DNA from 2 places in the Marinomonas sp. A3A genome. Region 2 is predicted to be linked to the other one. Evidence: predicted binding sites of a transcription regulator. Region 2 holds the regulator's gene; the other holds the start of a gene.

Region 1 (5,131 bases), 1.6 Mb from region 2:
GAAGTCGCTAAATATATGAAATCAGACACGCCAAATCGTATCTACAGCGCCGAATTGTTCCAATACTCTTGCGATATGGAGCCCTACTTCGAACAAGGCATTGAACTTGGACGCAGCTTTATTCAACCAAAATATTGGGGCAAACGCAGCTTAGATTATTTGTGGTACGGTATTGGCGCATATTTAGACAGACACCCTGAAATCCGCTACATGTTTGGTCCTGTAAGTCTAAGCAACAGCTACCCACAAGTGGCAAAAGATTTCATCGTCTCCTTCTACAAACTCTATTATGCAGACAAGGAGCACTTGGCGCGTTCATTCACGCCTTATCAAGTAAACGCAGAGCACTCTGACATCATTTCAGGCATGTTCAGCGGCGATGACTATGAAGAAGACTTTAGAATACTCAAAGAACAGCTCAGCCACTTTGGCGCCAGCGTACCGACACTGTTCAAACAATATAGTGAGTTGTGCGAGACGGGCGGAGTTCGCTTCTTAGACTTTGGTGTCGATGCCGACTTTGGCTACTGCGTGGACGGTTTAGTCCTAGTAGACCTAAATACAGTCAAAGAAGCGAAAAACAAACGTTACCGAGGTCACAACGCTGGCAATCAACCCTAACTCTAACTATCGCGAATCATGGTGATGTCCACGATAGTGGCGACTATGGGCATGATGACCATGAGCGTGATGTCCATGTGAATGGTCGTCTTCTTGTTGCCCAGATCGTTTGAAGAAAACAAGATAAACAATCTTAATGATCAGCATTACACTTAATAGGATAAGAACGACTGTTTGAATTTCCATAAAAACACCTCGTTATTTTTGTTGGTGTTATTTGAGTATAGGACATGAAAACTGTCTAAAATGTGAATTTACTGTTTAAAACGCATACAGTTTTGTAAGCCCTGAAATAGCGCATCTAACATCATGTTAGACACTAAAATGGATCGGGGCAGATAAAACCCAAAGCAAGCAATCAAGATTTTTGTTTAAGAATTAATCAGTTATAAAATATGGCGTAAGCTTTGCTTTACGAATAAAAGAGCTTATTCAAAAAATCGTTTAAAAAACACGTTTCATCTACCCTCGGGCTTTTGCAGTAGCCTTACAAATTTGTCTATCGTTAGACCATGGAGCTGGAAATGATTGAGAAAACCTATTTAAAAACCAAACCTGAATGCAAAGTGAAATTCGCCTTACCTGCTGAAGCGATTGGTGATGCCAAAAGCGTCGCTGTCGTTGGTGACTTTAATAATTGGGACAGCACAGCCAACCCAATGAAAAAACAGAAGTCTGGTATTTTTGTGTCGACTCTTAACTTGGATATCGAAACCTCGTACCAATTTCGTTATGTTCTGGACGGCACAGAATGGCTAAACGATGACATGGCTGACGCCTATGTTCCAAGCCCTATCAGCTACGACACCAACGGCGTCATCAGCCTGTAGTAGCACTTCTTAGTTTCTATACTGCCACAAACAATGCGTCTCGATTTTAGACTTTAAGCCGAGACGTTTTGCCTCTCTCTGCCTTGCTTTGAGGGATGTCTTATGCCCAATATTCCCACATTCAATCAGTAATACTCTTCGTACCATAACGTCATCTTTTTGCCCCAAAACCACTAATTCATGGATTCAAGCTGCAATTTATAGTCAAAATATGTACAATTGTTTTTATTAAACGCGCGTTTAATAAAAACTCAAATATCTCAATGCCCTCCAAACAGAGCATTGAACAGACATAAAGAGGCACATCATGGCACATCAGCAGCAATACATTCATGGCCGCTACCATGCATCCACCAGCGGTGAACACTTTGAGACAATCAACCCTGCGACAGGCGAAGTGATTGCAACAGTAGAACACGCAGGACAAGCTGAACTAGATGCTGCTATTAAGTCTGCAAAACAAGGTCAAAAAGTGTGGGCCGCAATGAGCCCTGTTGAACGCGGACGCATCCTTAAAAAAGCCGCTGAGCTATTGCGTGAAAACAATGAAGAACTTGCACGTCTCGAAGTATTGGACACAGGCAAGCCACTTCAAGAAGCCATTTGCGTAGACATTCAAACGGGCGCTGACGTGATCGAATATTACGCAGGCCTAACCGATAAAATCCAAGGCGATTACCAAGACCTTGGCAATGGCAACTTCTTCTACACTCGTCGCGAGCCACTTGGTATTTGCGCTGGCATCGGCGCATGGAACTACCCTATTCAAATCGCTATGTGGAAATCTGGTCCTGCGCTGGCTGCGGGTAACGCGATGATCTTCAAACCATCAGAAGAAACACCACTTACTGCGCTTAAACTGGCTGAAATATACACCCAAGCAGGCTTGCCTGATGGTGTTTTCAACGTCATTCAAGGGGACGGTCGTACAGGTCAAATGATCACCAACCACCCAGACATCGACAAAGTCTCTTTCACTGGTGAAGTGGGAACAGGCAAAAAAGTCATGGCCGCTTCTGCGCAATCTTTGAAGCAGGTAACCATGGAACTTGGTGGTAAATCGCCAATGATCATCTTCCCAGACATGCCTGTCGATCAAGCAGTTTCTGCGGCGATGCTAGCCAACTTCTACACACAAGGCGAAGTTTGCACCAACGGTACTCGTGTATTCGTTCACGCTGACATGCTGGACGCTTTCACTAAAGAACTAAAAGAACGTACTGAAGCCATGATTATTGGCGATCCAATGGATATGAACACGCAAGTCGGCGCGTTGATTTCCAAAGACCACATGAAAAAAGTCTTGGGCTACATTCAAGCGGCGAAAGACGCTGGTGCGACCTTGTTATGCGGCGGTTATCAAGTCACTGAAAACGGCTTAGACAAAGGCGCCTTTGTTGCTCCGACTGTCTTCACTGATTGCACCGACGACATGCCACAGGTACGTGATGAAATCTTCGGCCCTGTGATGTCTGTGCTTAGCTTCACCGACGAAGACGAAGTTATTGCTCGCGCTAACGACACCAAACTTGGTTTGGCCGCTGGCGTCTTCACCAAAGACTTTGCTCGCGCCCATCGCGTTATCAGCCAAATGCAGGCTGGTATTTGCTGGATTAACGCATGGGGTTCTTCTCCTGCTGAAATGCCAGTGGGCGGTTACAAAGAGTCTGGTATCGGTCGTGAAAACGGCATCGAAACTTTGTACCACTACACACAAACCAAGAGTGTCTTTGTTGACCTAAACGACATTCAAAGCCCTTACTAAGCGAAGCGCTTAACTCTTAATAGATGAGAACAGTCATGGCAAACGAAACGTACGATTACATTATCGTCGGTGCTGGCTCCGCAGGCTGTGTGCTAGCCGATCGACTGACAGAAAGTGGCGAACACAAGGTGTTGCTATTGGAAATGGGCGGCTCAGACAAGAGCGTCTTTATCCAAATGCCAACCGCCTTGTCTTACCCAATGAACACGACAAAATACGCGTGGCAATTCCACACAGACAAAGAACCAGGTCTTGATGGCCGTGAAATGCATTGTCCACGCGGCAAAGTACTAGGCGGTTCATCGTCTATTAACGGCATGGTTTATGTGCGTGGTCATGCGTGTGATTTCGACCAGTGGGAAGAAAACGGCGCCAAAGGTTGGAACTACCAAACTTGCCTGCCTTACTTTAAAAAAGCCGAAACATGGAAAGGCGGCGCGGACTTATACCGTGGCGGCGACGGCCCATTGTCGACCAACAACGGCAACGACATGACCTACAACCCGCTTTACCAAGCCTTTATCGATGCAGGCGAAGAAGCCGGTTACGGCAAAACTGACGACTACAACGCGTTTCGTCAGGAAGGTTTTGGCCCAATGCACATGACGGTAAAAAATGGCGTGCGTGCTTCTACGTCTAACGCCTATTTACGTCGTGCTATGCAACGCCCTAACTTGACGCTAAAAACGGGCGTGCTAAGCCATAAAGTATTGTTCAATGGCAAAACCGCCACAGGCATTGAATTCAGCAAAAACGGTCAAACCCAACAAGCAACGGCCAGCAAAGAGGTCATTCTTTCAGCAGGCTCAGTTGGCTCACCTCAATTATTGCAACTGTCTGGCGTAGGTCCAAAAGACGTACTAGAAAAAGCTGGCGTTCCTGTGCTTCACGAATTACCAGGCGTGGGTGAAAACCTGCAAGATCATTTGGAAGTCTACTTCCAGTACTACTGCAAGAAGCCTGTGACGTTAAACAGCAAACTTGGCTTGATCAGCAAAGGCTTGATCGGTACCCGCTGGATGTTATTTAAAACGGGCCTTGGCGCAACCAACCACTTTGAATCCTGTGGTTTTATTCGCTCTCGTGCGGGTCTTAAATGGCCAAACATTCAATATCACTTCTTGCCAGCCGCCATGCGTTACGATGGTCAAGCAGCAGTTGAAGGTCATGGATTCCAAGTACACGTTGGCCCAAACAAGCCAGAAAGCCGTGGTAAGTTATGGATTGAATCTGCTAATCCAGCGGCGAAGCCGCGCATCTTGTTTAACTACATTTCTACCGAACAAGACAAGCAGGACTGGCGCGACACCATCCGCCTAACTCGTGAAGTGTTGCAACAATCCGCACTAGACGATTATCGTGGCGATGAAATTCAGCCAGGCATGAATATCCAGAGCGATGAAGAAATCGACCAATGGGTAAAAGAAAACGTGGAAAGTGCTTATCATCCATCTTGTACTTGTAAGATGGGCGACGACAACGACCCAATGGCCGTGTTAAACGAGCAGTGCCAAGTGCGAGGTCTCGAAAACCTACGAGTGGTGGATTCGTCTATTTTCCCGACTATCACCAACGGTAACTTGAATGCGCCGACTATCATGGTGGCAGAAAAAGCCGCCGACATGATTTTGGGCAAAGACGCCTTGCCAAGCCTAAACGCGCCCGTTTGGATTCACCCAGAGTTTGAAACCAAACAGCGTTAATAAAAGGCAAAAAAGCTCACAAAAAAACGCCTGCTAAATCCTAGCAGGCGTTTTTTTTGTTTAGGCGCTTCGTTCTATTTCAATAGCCGTTATTGCAACTCAGCTATTTCATCTGAGCTATTTCATCTGAGCTATTTGATCTGAAACACAGCAAAACCATTTTCATCTAAAGACTGATACATCATGTTTTTAGCCGCGGCTTCTTTTGCTTT
Region 2 (14,968 bases):
TGACGAGATATCTATTGGAGATCAAATCCTCGCCATAGGAAATCCATTCGGGATCGGCCAAACAGTCACCGCTGGCATCATTAGCGCAAAAGGCCGAAACAGCATAGGACTTAACACTTATGAAAACTTCCTACAAACTGACGCAGCAATAAACCCTGGAAATTCAGGTGGCGCTTTAGTTAACCTGAGAGGCGAACTCATTGGCATTAGCTCTGCAATTTACTCAAGCACTGGAGGCTCTCAGGGAATAGGCTTTGCAACACCGATTGACGACGCTCTTGATGTGATGACTGACATTATAAAACACGGCGAAGTAGTAAGAGGATATTTAGGAATGGATGCTCAAAAAATCACTAAGACACTAGCAGAAAACTTACTACTACCATCAGAACATGGACTACTAGTAAGCGATATAACAAAAGAAAGCCCAGCAGAGAAAGCTGGCATAGAAGTGGGAGATATTATTCTTGAGATCAACAATACGCCAAGTGAAGATCCATTTCAGATAAGACACCTAATCGCATCTCTAAAACCTGGAACAAATATCTCTCTAGTAGGTATTCGTGGGCAGCAATCCTATCAGACCAATATCATGCTAGAAAAACAACCCACTATGCAGCGCATCAACTATTAACACATCATTTATAATTGCTAGTGCAGAAGCTCAACTTGCTCTTTTAGCTTCTGCAAACTGCGCTCAAAATTACTACCCGCAATATTGTTTGCAAACATAGCAAGGTAAGGGCTCAACAAACCAGCGCTAAGATTCCCTTCAATAGTCCATTTAACCACTGTACTACCTTCATTTTCTTGTAATACAATTTTATTATGAACTAGATTTACCTTTGGCTTAGGACGAACATCAAACCGAATAACAGATTCTGATGATTCAATCACAGACAAAAGCCCTTGGTCGGCTGTTTTATCATAAACCAAAGCTACGGAATCACCCTTCCCCAAAACACCACCAAATGAAGCAACTTTACCATCTTGCACAAACATCCAATCTGGTAAACGATCTCCTTGAAGGATATCTTGATAAACCACATCGCGAGGAGCGTTAATAACAACACTACGCTCCACCCGATAATCCGCTGGCATAAAGAACCCAACCACAACCAAAAGCAAAATAACCAACGCAGAAATGCGCGTTACCTTTCGCAGCTTGTAAAGCGCCGCTGGGTGCGAAGAATTATTCGCCATTAAGCATCCTTCAGAATACGGTATTCAGCCGACATAGCGTGCGCTTCCAAAGACTCTCCACGAGCCAAAGGAGAAGCAATTTTCGCCAATTCACTTGCCCCTTCAGGCGAGCAATAAATCAAAGAGCTACGCTTTTGGAAGTCATAAACCCCCAAAGGAGATGAAAACCTTGCCGTACCAGACGTTGGCAAAACATGATTAGGTCCTGCACAATAATCACCCAATGCTTCCGGCGTATGGCGACCCATAAAAATAGCACCAGCGTGACGAATTTTTTCGGCCCACTTCTCAGGCTCATCGATCGATAACTCAAGGTGCTCAGCAGCAACAATGTTCGCAATATCCATAGCTTCATCCATATTTTCAACATGGATAAAAGCACCACGACCTTCCAAAGACGCCTTAATAATATCTTTACGACTTTGCGTTTCAATCAAACGCTCCATGGAAGCTTTTACATTTTTAATAAAAGCCAAGTCAGGAGAAATTAAAATAGATTGAGCATCTTCATCATGCTCTGCCTGAGAGAACAAATCCATAGCAATCCAATCTGGATCCGTCTTACCATCACAAACAACCAAAATCTCAGAAGGTCCGGCGATCATGTCGATACCAACAACACCAAATACCATTTTTTTAGCTGTGGCCACGTATATATTGCCAGGACCGACAATTTTATCGACCTTGGGAATCGTTTCTGTACCATAAGCCAAAGCCGCGACAGCCTGCGCACCACCGATAGTGAACACACGATCCACACCAGCAATATAAGCCGCCGCCAAAACGATATCATTAACCAAACCATCAGGCGTTGGAACCACCATGATAATTTCGCCAACGCCAGCTACTTTAGCAGGCATTACGTTCATCAATACAGATGAAGGATAGGCTGCTTTACCGCCTGGCACATAAACACCAACACGATCTAAAGGCGTAACTTTTTGACCAAGCACTGTGCCGTCATTTTCTTGATATTGCCAAGAAGGCTGTTTTTGACGCTCATGATAATCATGCACACGTTTTGCAGCCGCTTCCAAACTAGCAACCAGCTCCGCGCTGACGCGACCTTTTGCCAAAGCCAATTCTTCACGAGAGATTTCAAGCTCTTTAGAAGAATCAACCTGTCGACGGTCAAAACGGTTTGTAAACTCAATTACTGCAGAGTCACCATTAAGACGAACTTGCTCAACAATATCTGCTACGGCTTTTTGCACACCAGCATCAGACACTGAGTCCCATGCAAGCAAAGATTCTAACTCAGAGCGAAAACCATCAGAGCTAGAAGAGAATTCTCGAATATTCAGGTTCAATTACTTACCCTCGTTATCTTCAACCGCACGACGTATCATTTCTAGGATAGGCTCGATTTCAGAATACTTCGTTTTATAAGCCGCTTTATTGACCACCAAACGGGTACTGATTGGCGCAATCAATTCACGAGCCTCAAGACCATTTGCTTTTAGCGTATTGCCAGTATCGACGATATCTACAATAAGATCTGCCAAGCCCATGATAGGTGCCAATTCCATAGCACCGTATAGCTTAATCACATCAGCCTGAATACCTTGCTCAGCAAAATACGCTTTCGCCGTTTTAATAAACTTAGAGGCTACTTTCAAACGCCTATTTGGCAAAGGTTGACCAACAACGCCAGCCGTCATCAAACGACATTTTGCTATTTTGAGGTCTAGTAGCTCATAAAGGTTTTTAGTAGACGCTTCCATCAACACATCTTTACCAGCAACACCAAAATCTGCCACACCATGGTCGACATAAGTTGGTACGTCAGTCGCGCGCAAAATCACCAACTTAATATGTTCATGGTTTGTGTCGAATATTAATTTTCGGCTTTTACTAATATCTTCAACTGGAACAATATTCGCTTTTTCTAAAAGCGGTAAAGTTTCACCAAGAATGCGCCCTTTCGACAGCGCAATCGTTAATGTTTTACTCATATCAATTTAAGACCCGTGAAATTTTCGCACCTAATGAACCGAATTTTTCTTCAATACACTCATAACCACGGTCAATATGGTAGATACGATCAATCTTTGTATCACCCTCTGCCACTAAAGCAGAAAGCACTAAACTTGCAGAAGCACGTAAGTCTGTCGCCATGACTGGTGCGCCTTTCAAGCGCTCACAACCACGCACGATAGCCGTATTACCAGTGACTTCAATATCAGCCCCCATGCGAAGCATTTCATCAACATGCATGAAGCGATTTTCAAAGATATTTTCAATAACTCGACCTACGCCGTTCGCAATTGAATTTAAGGCAACAAACTGCGCTTGCATATCGGTTGGAAATGCAGGATACGGAGCGGTACTGATGTTTACAGCATTTGGACGACGCCCTTCCATATCCACTTCGATCCAATCATCACCACAAGTCACTTTCGCGCCAGCTTCTTCTAGCTTAGAAAGTACAGCCTCAAGTGATTTAACATTGGTATCAATCACTCGGACTTTACCGCCCGTAATTGCAGCCGCAACCAAGAAAGTACCTGTCTCAATACGATCTGGCATAACTGGATAACTAGTACCATGCAACGCTTCAACACCATCAATAATAATAGTATCCGTTCCATGACCAGTAATCTTAGCGCCCATTTCAATTAGACACTCAGCTAAATCAACTACTTCAGGCTCACGCGCTGCGTTTTCCAAAATAGTTTGCCCATCAGCCAACGTCGCAGCCATCAACAGATTTTCTGTTCCGGTTACAGTAACTTTATCAAAGAAGATGCGTGCGCCTTTAAGACGACCATCAACACTTGCAACGATATCACCACCTTCCACAGAAATTGTCGCACCCATGGCTTCCAAACCACGCAAATGCAAATCCACTGGGCGACTACCAATCGCACAACCACCAGGAAGCGACACAACCGCTTTACCAAAATGACTAACTAAAGGACCAAGCACTAAAATAGAAGCGCGCATAGTCTTAACAAGATCATAAGGCGCTTCACAATTATTAAGTGTTGAAACATCTAACTGCACACTCATTTTTTCATCAACAACAACACCACACCCCATAGAACCAAGTAGTTCAAGCATGGTGGTAATGTCATGTAAATGAGGAAGGTTTTTAATTGTGATCAATTCTTTTGTTAACAAGGTTGCCGCTAGAATGGGCAACGCGGCATTTTTCGCACCAGAAGCGCGAACAACACCATTAAGCCGAGTACCACCGGTAATCAGAAGCTTATCCATATTTTTAATCTCTTATAATAGCTTTTATAGCTTGCTTATTTGTTCTGGCGTATAGGTTTTCATTGTAACGGCGTGAATAGCGCCACTAGAAATAGCTTCTTGAAGATGTGAATATACAAGCTGCTGCCTCTTAACTGTAGACAGGCCTTCAAATTCACTTGTCACTACAACTACTTGAAAATTACAACCTTCTCCCTCGGCAACCACTTCACAGTTACGGATAGAGGATTCTAAAAGTGCTTTAACTTCACCTGCGTTCACAGTCGCTCCAATAGATAAATATGCTTGATCTCACTATTCTACATGAGTACAGCCAACTACTTAACACCTCTATGCCCAACTCTGAATAAAAAACCACTTGTTTTCTAAGATTTTAATCAAGACTGACAATGCTCAGAGCCTAAAAAGCAAAAAATCCGAACCCACTTAATGGATTCGGATTCTATATCGTTGCAAAACAATAACGCCTAAATTAAGACTTCTTAGCTAAAGACTCTTTCCAGGCTGAGATAGCAAGGTCAATATCGTTTTTATTTTGCTGCATCATAACGCCAAACTGCTTACGAAAAGTTAAGCCGAAGTTGATATTATTAATTACAACATTACTCAACATCCAAACACCTTTTTTAGATTCTTCCATATAAAAACTGATATTTAACATACCACCAGCCTCCATTTGGAAATCAACATCAACCTTTGTCTCCCTGCCACTCCCTTGAGGACCTAAAGGCAAAACCTTAATTCGATCGGCATCAAGCTCAAGCAAAGAAGTACCGTATGTTTTCAACAAGGTATCTTTAGTCACATTAACAAAGCGAGTACGCTGCTCAGGCGACGCTCTTCGATAATATTTGCCCATCACTTTTTTAGAAAAATCATCGAAATCGACCACTTTCGTTAAAATACTATCAACTCGTTCTTCTAACAAAGCTGGATCTTTAGACAATACCGCCTTATCAGCGACAATATCAGTTCGAAAGGCATCTACCACTTTAATAACGGCATCCCTTGCACCTTCAGAGCTAGACCAAGTCAGACCCGAGCCGAGCAAAGCAAAAACAAAAATAACACCAGATAAAATCTTAGACATATACTACTTCTCCGAATCGCCACCTTTGAACAAAAACTGACTAATCAAAGTCTCCAAAACTAGAGCCGATTGAGTGTCATAAATCTCGCTGCCATTTTTAAGCATCTCATCATCAGCACCAATAGAAATACCCAGATATTTCTCGCCCAACAAACCACTTGTCAAAACAGCAATAGAACTATCTGTAGGAATATTGTTAACGTCTGAATCTATATTCATTGTGACTAAAGCCATATATAAGTCCTTATCAAACGTGATGGACTCAACATTACCAACTGCTACACCAGCAATAGACACTTTAGCCCGACTTGTTAGCCCAGCAATATCATCAAATCTAGCAACGACCTGATAAGTATCTTTCTTACTTGAAAAAGCAAGACCACTAACCTGAACAGCCAAATAAACAAGAGCTGCAACGCCCAATACAATAAAACACCCAACCATCAACTCTGAACGTTTACTTCTCATGCTAAAAATCCCCAAACATAGCGGCGGTTAATACAAAATCTAAAGCCAAAATAGCCAATGAACCTAAAACCACTGTACGAGTGGTTGCCTTACCAATCCCTTCAGAAGTAGGAACACACTCATACCCTTGATAAACTGCTATCCAAGTAACAACCACTGAAAAACATAACGCCTTAATAAGACCATTCAGAATATCAGTATCAAAATACACGGACTGCTGCATTGATGACCAAAATGCACCATCGTAAACACCTAACCACTCGACCGACACAAGATGTCCACCAAGGATACCAGATGCAGAAAAAATCAAACTCAAGATAGGCAAACAAATCACACCAGCAATAAAGCGAGGCGCAATCACTCGCCTCAACGGGTCTACCCCCATCATCTCAAAACTAGATAACTGCTCAGTTGCTTTCATCAATCCAATTTCAGCAGTCAAAGAAGACCCAGCACGACCCGCAAATAAGAGCGCCGTCACTACAGGAGAGAGCTCTCTCAACAAAGAAAGCGCCAACAACTGACCAACGGCCTCTTCTGAGCCAAACTTAGCGAGAATGCTGTAACCTTGAAGTGACAGCACCATGCCAATAAAAGCACCAGAAACAATAATAATAACAAGAGACAACACACCAACAGAGTAAAGCTGCTTCACTAATAAATTAACGGACTCCTTAAAGCGTACCGGCAATCTAAAAATGCTTTGCACTAGAAATATTCCAGCCCGGCCAACCGCTTCAAGCCAATCCAGCAGCGACGCCCCTAACAATCCAATACTTTTCATAACGCCACCCTGCCAGAGACATCTTCTTCTGGATAATGAAAGGGAACAGGGCCATCAGGCTCACCGTTCAGAAATTGCTTCACTTCAGCATCATCAGATGCTCGAATCTCATCCGCAGAACCTTCAGCTATAACCCGCCCACCAGCCAAAATACAAACATGATCAGCGATAGAAAGAGACTCTTCAACATCATGAGAAACAAGAACCGACGTGATATGTGCAGAATCATTAAGCTGACGAATCAACTTCACAAGAACCCCTTTCGATATTGGATCTTGTCCAGTAAAAGGTTCATCGTACATAACAAGCTCTGGATCTAAAGCAATCGCGCGAGCCAAAGCAACACGACGAGCCATACCGCCAGACAATTCCGATGGCATCAAATTAACAGCACCTCGCAAACCAACACTGTAAAGCTTATCAGCCACAATATCCGCGATTTTCTTTGCATCGTACTTAGTGTGCTCCTCCATTGGAAAAGCAATATTCTCAGCAACAGTCATATCACTAAATAAAGCACCACTTTGGAAAAGCATGCCCATTTTCTTTCGCACCTTATAAAGTTCGGAGCGAGACAAGGCATGAACGTCTTGACCATCCACTAAAATCTTGCCCGAATCTGGCGCAAGCTGTGCCGCAATCAAACGCAGCAGCGTCGTTTTTCCCGTTCCACTAGGCCCCATTACCGCAGTAATTTTACCTCGTGGAATAGTAAGGGAAACGTTCTCATAAATAGACCGCTCTCCCCTTGAAAAACTAACATTTTGGACTTTTATATAAGCATCTACCACTGACACACCTTTTTAATCCCTATAAAATATTGCCAGATACTAACATCGCCCCCCGATAAATAAAATCGCGACACAGCCAAATCCATTTTGTTTATAAGATCAAGCCTTGAATTTCAACGTCAAACCTCATTAAATGGTACTCCCTGTATCTATGAGTAATATCAATACCATGCTGTTGTTTTCAATCGCCCTAATTCTAGGCTTAATTTTACTCGTAATGAGTTCCGACAAATTTATAGAACACTCTGCACTTGTAGCAGAGAAACTAAATGTTAATCCAATGATAATAGGCATTACATTAGTCGCGTTCGGCACATCAGCACCAGAAATGGTCGTTTCAGCCATTGCCGCACTGGATAACGCCCCTGAAATTGCCGTCGGCAACGTCCTCGGATCTAACATTGCTAATATCGCTCTTGTCTTCGGTATCACATTGTTATTCTCCTCGATCCCAATAGCGTCGGGCCTATCATCAAAAGAAGTCCCTCTTGTATTGGCAATCACACTGCTAGCAGGATTTTTACTGTTTGATCAGACCCTTGGCGTATGGGATGGAATCATATTAATTGCTGCTTTTATCATTATTTTGGTGATTTTATTGAAAGGCAGTAAAGATTTAGAAAATGATTTAAAAGCAGACCTTCCCGAAGATGATGGCTCTTCTATTGGCAAATCTTTGTTGATTGCCTTTATTGGTCTTGCTGTCTTAATAGGTAGCTCAAAATTACTTGTTTGGGGAGCAATTGGCATAGCGACCGCTTTAGGCGTAAGCGAATTGGTTATAGGCCTTACTATCGTTGCTGTCGGAACCAGCTTACCAGAGCTTGCCGCTTCAGTTAGCAGCGTACGAAAAGGTCATCACGACATAGCAATTGGTAACATCTTAGGATCAAACATCTTCAACTTAGCAACTGTACTTCCTCTACCTGGCTTAATTGCACCAGGATTAATTGATGGAAGCGTAACAAGCCGAGACTTCCCTTGGGTATTAGGCTTAACCGTCGCTCTTGCTCTTGCCATTTTCATCTTCAAAAGAACGAAGAACAACAGCATCCCTCGATGGGTAGGTGTACCACTGATTGCTTCTTATGGGGTTTATTTATTTATCATTAGCACAAACGGTTCGGTGTAATGCTTTCGCTTAAACAACTAATAAAACCCAAAAACCTCTCGATCATAGGGGCTGCTTTACTATTAGTGGCTTCTTTAGGGTGGTATGGGACGACACCTATGCAAAACTTGGTTCAAACTGAATCACTAAGCAGCTCACCCGACTATTTCATCACTAAAGTCAAAGTAAAAGAGTTTGATACCGATGGAGCTCTAATTGAAACACTCGACGCAGAACAAACACTGCATTATATAGCTAAATCCAGAACCTTATTAGAAACTCCGAGTATTGAACGCTACACAAAATCAGGTCAATGGAGCGCAAAAGCAGATAAAGGGGTTATTGAAGACGGAAGTAATGATATTCTATTAACCGAAAACGCTAGAGCAACTAAAAAATACCTCCAATCTGAAGATATAAAGCTCAGTGCAGACAACATACATTACTTAGATAAAGATCAATCACTAACCAGCTATGGAAACGCGACACTTATCTCCACTCAAGGAGAGACTTCTGCTGGAGAAATTAAAACTTATATCAATTCAGAAGAAGTCGTGATGACAGGATCTGTACGAGGAAAATATGAAACGATTCATTAACATCAGCGTGTTGCTCACTTCGGCCCTAATTGGCCAATACGCATACGCACTGCCTGACGACACAAGTAAACCATTAGAAATACAGGCAGATGAAGCATTATTCGACCAAAACTCAGGCGAAGCAATATACAAAGGTAATGTATTTGTTAAACAAGGTACCATTGAAATTCAAGCGCAATACCTTAAAGTAACAACCGATCCAAAGACTCGACAATTCAGCAGCCTAGAAGCCACAGGAAAGCCTGCGAAATTTAGCCAGCAAATAGATTGGAGCGGCAACATTGTTATTAGCAAAGGTAACGAAATACATTACCTAACAAGCGAATCAAAACTAGAAATCATCGGCGACGGCTATTTAAGTAGAATGCAAAATTCCATCACTGCAGACTACATCCTTTATATGGTCGATGACGGCACTTTCAGTGCTGAGAAAAAAGATTCAGGGCGCGTTTCAATGACTTTACAGCCACAAGCGCCAAAAGATAAACAAGCACCTGAGACCAAAAAATAGATGGCTATACTAGAGGCAAAACACCTTGCAAAGAGTTACAAAAAACGCCAAGTCGTAAAGGATGTATCTATTTCCGTTGAGTCAGGCCAAGCCGTTGGCCTACTCGGCCCTAATGGCGCGGGCAAGACAACCTGCTTTTATATGATAGTTGGCATGGTAGCAAACGATGCTGGCGGCATATTTATTGACGGCCAAGATATTACTCATGACGCGATGCACACACGTGCTCAAAAAGGCGTTGGCTACCTTCCTCAAGAGGCATCTATTTTTAGAAAAATGTCTGTAGAGGATAATATTCTAGCCATCTTAGAAACACGCAAAAAACTAACAAAAGCGCAACAACAAGAAAGACTAGAAGAGCTCTTAGAAGAGTTCCATATCACTCATATTCGCACCAACCTAGGAATGGCCTTATCAGGAGGAGAAAGACGCCGGGTCGAAATAGCGAGAGCTGTTGCCATGAACCCAAAATTCATCTTACTTGATGAACCATTTGCTGGCGTAGACCCTATTTCCGTTGGTGATATAAAGCACATTATCAAACACCTCCAAGAGAGTGGAATCGGCGTCCTAATTACCGATCACAACGTCAGAGAGACACTAGACATCTGCGATAAAGCTTACATTGTTGGTAATGGCTACATCATTGCATCTGGCGATGCCAGTACCGTCATCAACAATGAACAAGTAAAAAAGGTCTATTTAGGCGACGACTTCCGCCTGTAACCCCTTATCATTGCTGTAGAAAGGGAGTAGTATGCACAACTCGTTCCAATTCATTCAATTAGAAGAAAGAGTTGCTCTATGAAGCAGTCTTTACAATTAAAGCTCGGTCAGCAGCTGACCATGACGCCACAACTGCAACAGGCTATCCGCTTGCTGCAGCTTTCTACGTTGGATTTAAAACAAGAAATTCACGAATTCCTTGAGTCTAATCCACTACTTGAGCTCGACGACGACGAACAAATTCATAGCGACATCCCTGCCAGTATAGAATCAAAAAGTGCTGCAGATACAACAGTCGACAACAATAGCGAAGAAGCACGCGTAGAGTCCGAGTGGACAGAAAGTATCCCAGAAGAACTGTCCATCGACAGTAACTGGGATGACACCTACCAAAGCTCTGCGGCCGTCAGTGATCACAACAGCTACGAAGGCGATAGCGACTTCGAAAGCCGAAATGCACCAGCAGAAAGCATACAAGACCATTTAATATGGCAATTAAATTTAACTCACATGTCAGATCGCGACATCGAAATCGCTTACGCCATCATTGAATGCGTCCAACCCGATGGCTACTTAAGCATTTCCCCCGATGACATTTGTGAGTCCCTTTGTACAGAACTAGAAGAGCTTGAGTTAGACGAAGTCATTGCTGTACAACACAGACTACAACGCTTTGACCCTGTTGGCGTATGCTCGATCGACCTACGCGACTGCCTTCTTGTGCAACTGGAAGCTTTCCAGAGCCACCCTCTATACAAGAGCACACACAATCTTATTGATCATTACCTACCCTTGTTAGGTAACCGAGATTTTGCTCAGTTAAGCCGCAAAACAAAATTAAAAGACGAAGCACTAAAAGAAGTCGTCAATTTGATCCAACAGCTTAACCCACGCCCTGGCTCAGTGATCGACGCAGATGACACCGACTACGTTATTCCAGACGTCACCGTAAAAAAACGCCATGACGTATGGCAAGTTGAACTAAATAACGACGCGTTGCCGCCCATCAAAATCAATGAGACTTACTCAGCGATGGCTAGCACAGCAACAACCGCCGAAGATGCCACCTACATCAAAACCTCTCTTCAAGAAGCAAAATGGTTCATGAAGAGCTTGCAGAGCCGCAACGAAACATTATTAAAAGTGGCCAGCTGCATAGTAAGTCGACAAATTGATTTCTTCGAACTTGGCGAAGAAGCCATGAAACCCATGGTTCTTCACGATGTTGCAGAAGAAGTTGGCATGCATGAATCAACTATATCTAGGGTAACAACCCAGAAATACATGCACACACCTAAAGGTATTTTTGAGCTAAAGTACTTCTTCTCCAGCCATGTCAACACAGCCTCTGGCGGAGAATGTTCTTCTACAGCAATACGAGCTATGATTAAAAAGCTTGTATCAGATGAACCAGCAAAAAAACCACTAAGTGACAACAAGCTAGCTGCTATTTTAGCAGACCAAGGCATACAGGTTGCTCGACGTACTGTTGCCAAATATCGAGAGGCGATGAACATCCCTCCTTCCAATGAACGAAAACGACTGATCTAAACGGAAACCATTTTATCATGTCCTTGAAATCATTATTAAAAGCGGAACTCGTTCTCGCAAAACAAGATATTGTTAGTAAGAAACGCGTCCTTGAAAGCATTGCGGAAGTCGCTTCAAATCGACTACATTGCGACAACGAAGCCATCTATGACGCATTACTTGGTCGAGAGAAACTAGGCAGCACAGGCATTGGCAACGGCATCGCTATTCCACATTGCCGTCTAGAGTCTGCAAACCACACCGCTATCGTTGTTATGTCTCTACAAACGCCTATTGATTTCGACTCCATCGACAAAAGAGCGGTTGACCTAATATTTGCTCTAATTGTTCCACCTCATGAGTGCGATCAACACCTTGCAACTTTAGCCCAAATCGCCGAGCTTGCTCAGTCTCCAGAAGCATTGGACAAGCTGCGTACAGCACAAACCAATGAAGAACTATTCAATATTTTTGACTCATTAATATAGGGAAACAGCATGCAGGAAGAGTCCGTCACAATTATAAACAAACTTGGCTTGCATGCTCGCGCTGCCGGCAAACTAGTTGAAACAACCACTCGCTTCTCTTGCGACATCACCATAGAAAAAGACAGCCGCAATGTTGACGGCAAAAGCATTATGGCAATGATGATGCTGGCTGCTGGAAAAGGCACAGAAATTCGTGTCAAAACCAATGGTGAAGACGAAAAAGACGCAATAAAGGCGGTGATAGAATTAATCAACAATCGCTTTGGTGAAGACGAGTAAAACCTTCTATGTCAGAGCAAAACACGCTTAATCACCTTCAAACGGTTACTGAATCGCTTGAATCCGGTGCCACCATGCAAATCCGTTATCTACTTAACGGGGCTTTGCCTGCACAAGATGTTGCTCGTCTATTAGAGTCCTCCCCTCCCAAAGAGCGTAAGCTTCTTTGGGAGTTAATCGAAGCAAAAAACGAAGGTGAAGTACTTCAATATCTAAGCGAAGATATTGGTGTACAGTTCATGAAAAACATGGATACAGAGCGACTCATCGCCGTATCCGAACACTTTGAAAGCGATGACCTTGCCGACTTACTTCAACACCTACCAGAAAAGGTCGTAAAAGAAGTTCTTGCGTCAATGTCCTCGCAAGACAGAACAAGAGTTGAAGCACTATTAAGCTACTCGGAAGATTCCGCCGGCGGCTTGATGAACACGGACACCATCACCATACGTCCAAACATCACCGTCGATCTGGTTTTCCGCTATCTACGCAGACACTCAACCCTGCCAGACATGACTGATAACCTACTTGTTGTTAGCCGATCAGATCGCTTATTAGGCACTCTCCCCCTCACCAAACTATTGGTATCTGATGTTAGCGCAACCGTGCGCGACATCATGGAAACAGAATTCACGGTCATTGATGCAGAGACACCAGCCAGCGAAGTAGCACAGCTTTTCGAAAAAATGGACTTGGTTTCTGCACCTGTTATTGACAGCAAAACCAAAAAGCTACTTGGCCGCATCACCATCGATGACGTTGTAGATGTTATCCGAGATGAAGCCGAACACTCCATGTTAAGCATGGCAGGTCTTGATGATGATGAAGACACCTTCGCACCCATCATAAAAACCACTAAGCGACGCGCAGTGTGGCTTGGCATAAACCTAATAACGGCTTTTACCGCATCCTACGTCATAGGTTTATTCCAAGAGACGCTAGACCAAGTTGTTGCATTAGCTATACTCATGCCAATCGTTGCTAGCATGGGCGGTATAGCTGGCTCTCAAGTACTCACACTGGTTATTCGCGGTATCGCACTCAATCAGATAGGCTCCACCAATACTCGCTGGTTACTCAACAGAGAGCTCATCGTTGGACTCATAAATGGCCTTCTTTGGGCAACGGTTATCGCCGCCCTCACCGCACTTTGGTTTGACAACATCAAGATTGCCTATATCATTGCGGGCGCCATCATAATAAATCTGCTATTTGCTGCAGCCACTGGCACACTTCTGCCGATTTTGCTAAAAAAAATCGGTATCGACCCTGCCTTAGCTGGCAGCGTAATTTTGACTACCGTGACCGACGTGGTTGGATTTTTATCCTTCCTTGGTCTCGCTACTATTTTTCTAATATAGGTTCCCATGACAGACTTTGATCAATTTGAAAACAACGAAGAAGAAATCCCTAAAAGCAAAACCCAGATCAAGCGTGAAATGGAAGCCCTGCAAGATCTTGGAAAAAAACTATTAGGCCTAAGTAAAAACCAACTTAAAAAAGTGGAAATGTCTGACACATTACGCGAAGCATTCGTTGAAGCTGGCCGCATAAAGCAACATGAAGCCATGAGAAGACACTTGCAATACATCGGCAAGGTAATGCGCACAGAAGACCATGAAGCTATAGCGCATCGTGTCGCACTTTTCGACTCAACATCTGCCGCTTACAACAAGCTATTTCATCAGCTTGAAATTAAGCGTGATGCACTAATTGGCGAAAACAGCAAAGAAGAACTGTCGCAATATTTAGAGGAAAACCCTCAGGTTGAAGACATTCAACTGCTTAGACAGCTTATTCGCCAATCTCAAAAAGAAGTATCACAAGCAGGCAACACCACAAACCGTAAAAAGCTTTTCCGCTTCTTACGCGAAGCCGAAGAAAAGCGTCTAGGGTTAACTGAATAAATTCCAACCCAACCCAAAATGAAGCGTTGACACATAAAAGAGCCTGTCTTTAAGACGGGCTTTTTATCATCAAAAAACAACACTCACAAAAACTCGAACTCACCGTGCAATTTATTGTCTTACTCTACAACAATAAGGCATGACATAATTATGCTAACAACGCTCACCATAGCGACAGGAGAACAAGTCTTATGAGTAAACCATACAACAAACTTACACCTGTAGAAGCCAGTGTAATCCTTGATAAAGGTACAGAACGCCC

What was found. Region 2 encodes sigma-54, which starts transcription at its own class of promoters, with help from an activator protein. Its sites were predicted from a motif close to TGGCACNNNNNTTGCTNT; they were not measured.
Region 1: the regulator sigma-54 is predicted to act here: its motif matches at 1,018-1,035, upstream of CYL31_RS19355 (isoamylase early set domain-containing protein).

The regions. Positions count from the first base shown of each region.
Region 1 covers NZ_CP025532.1:4,123,882-4,129,012, forward strand. Annotated here, with positions in the region: gene olsF (bifunctional ornithine lipid synthase OlsF) at 1-621, shown strand, start outside; gene CYL31_RS19355 (isoamylase early set domain-containing protein) at 1,146-1,451, shown strand; gene betB (betaine-aldehyde dehydrogenase) at 1,759-3,216, shown strand; gene betA (choline dehydrogenase) at 3,252-4,919, shown strand; gene CYL31_RS19370 (bifunctional 2',3'-cyclic-nucleotide 2'-phosphodiesterase/3'-nucleotidase) at 5,051-5,131, opposite strand, start outside.
Region 2 covers NZ_CP025532.1:2,472,776-2,487,743, forward strand. Annotated here, with positions in the region: gene CYL31_RS11515 (S1C family serine protease) at 1-634, shown strand, start outside; gene CYL31_RS11520 (SRPBCC family protein) at 652-1,203, opposite strand; gene hisD (histidinol dehydrogenase) at 1,203-2,513, opposite strand; gene hisG (ATP phosphoribosyltransferase) at 2,514-3,158, opposite strand; gene murA (UDP-N-acetylglucosamine 1-carboxyvinyltransferase) at 3,160-4,422, opposite strand; gene CYL31_RS11540 (BolA family protein) at 4,447-4,683, opposite strand; gene CYL31_RS11545 (MlaC/ttg2D family ABC transporter substrate-binding protein) at 4,895-5,512, opposite strand; gene mlaD (outer membrane lipid asymmetry maintenance protein MlaD) at 5,516-5,980, opposite strand; gene mlaE (lipid asymmetry maintenance ABC transporter permease subunit MlaE) at 5,982-6,764, opposite strand; gene CYL31_RS11560 (ABC transporter ATP-binding protein) at 6,761-7,561, opposite strand; gene CYL31_RS11565 (calcium/sodium antiporter) at 7,707-8,687, shown strand; gene lptC (LPS export ABC transporter periplasmic protein LptC) at 8,786-9,265, shown strand; gene lptA (lipopolysaccharide transport periplasmic protein LptA) at 9,249-9,776, shown strand; gene lptB (LPS export ABC transporter ATP-binding protein) at 9,777-10,502, shown strand; gene CYL31_RS11585 (RNA polymerase factor sigma-54) at 10,581-12,053, shown strand; gene ptsN (PTS IIA-like nitrogen regulatory protein PtsN) at 12,071-12,520, shown strand; gene CYL31_RS11595 (HPr family phosphocarrier protein) at 12,530-12,799, shown strand; gene mgtE (magnesium transporter) at 12,808-14,160, shown strand; gene yjgA (ribosome biogenesis factor YjgA) at 14,167-14,706, shown strand; gene CYL31_RS11610 (methionine-R-sulfoxide reductase) at 14,898-14,968, shown strand, end outside.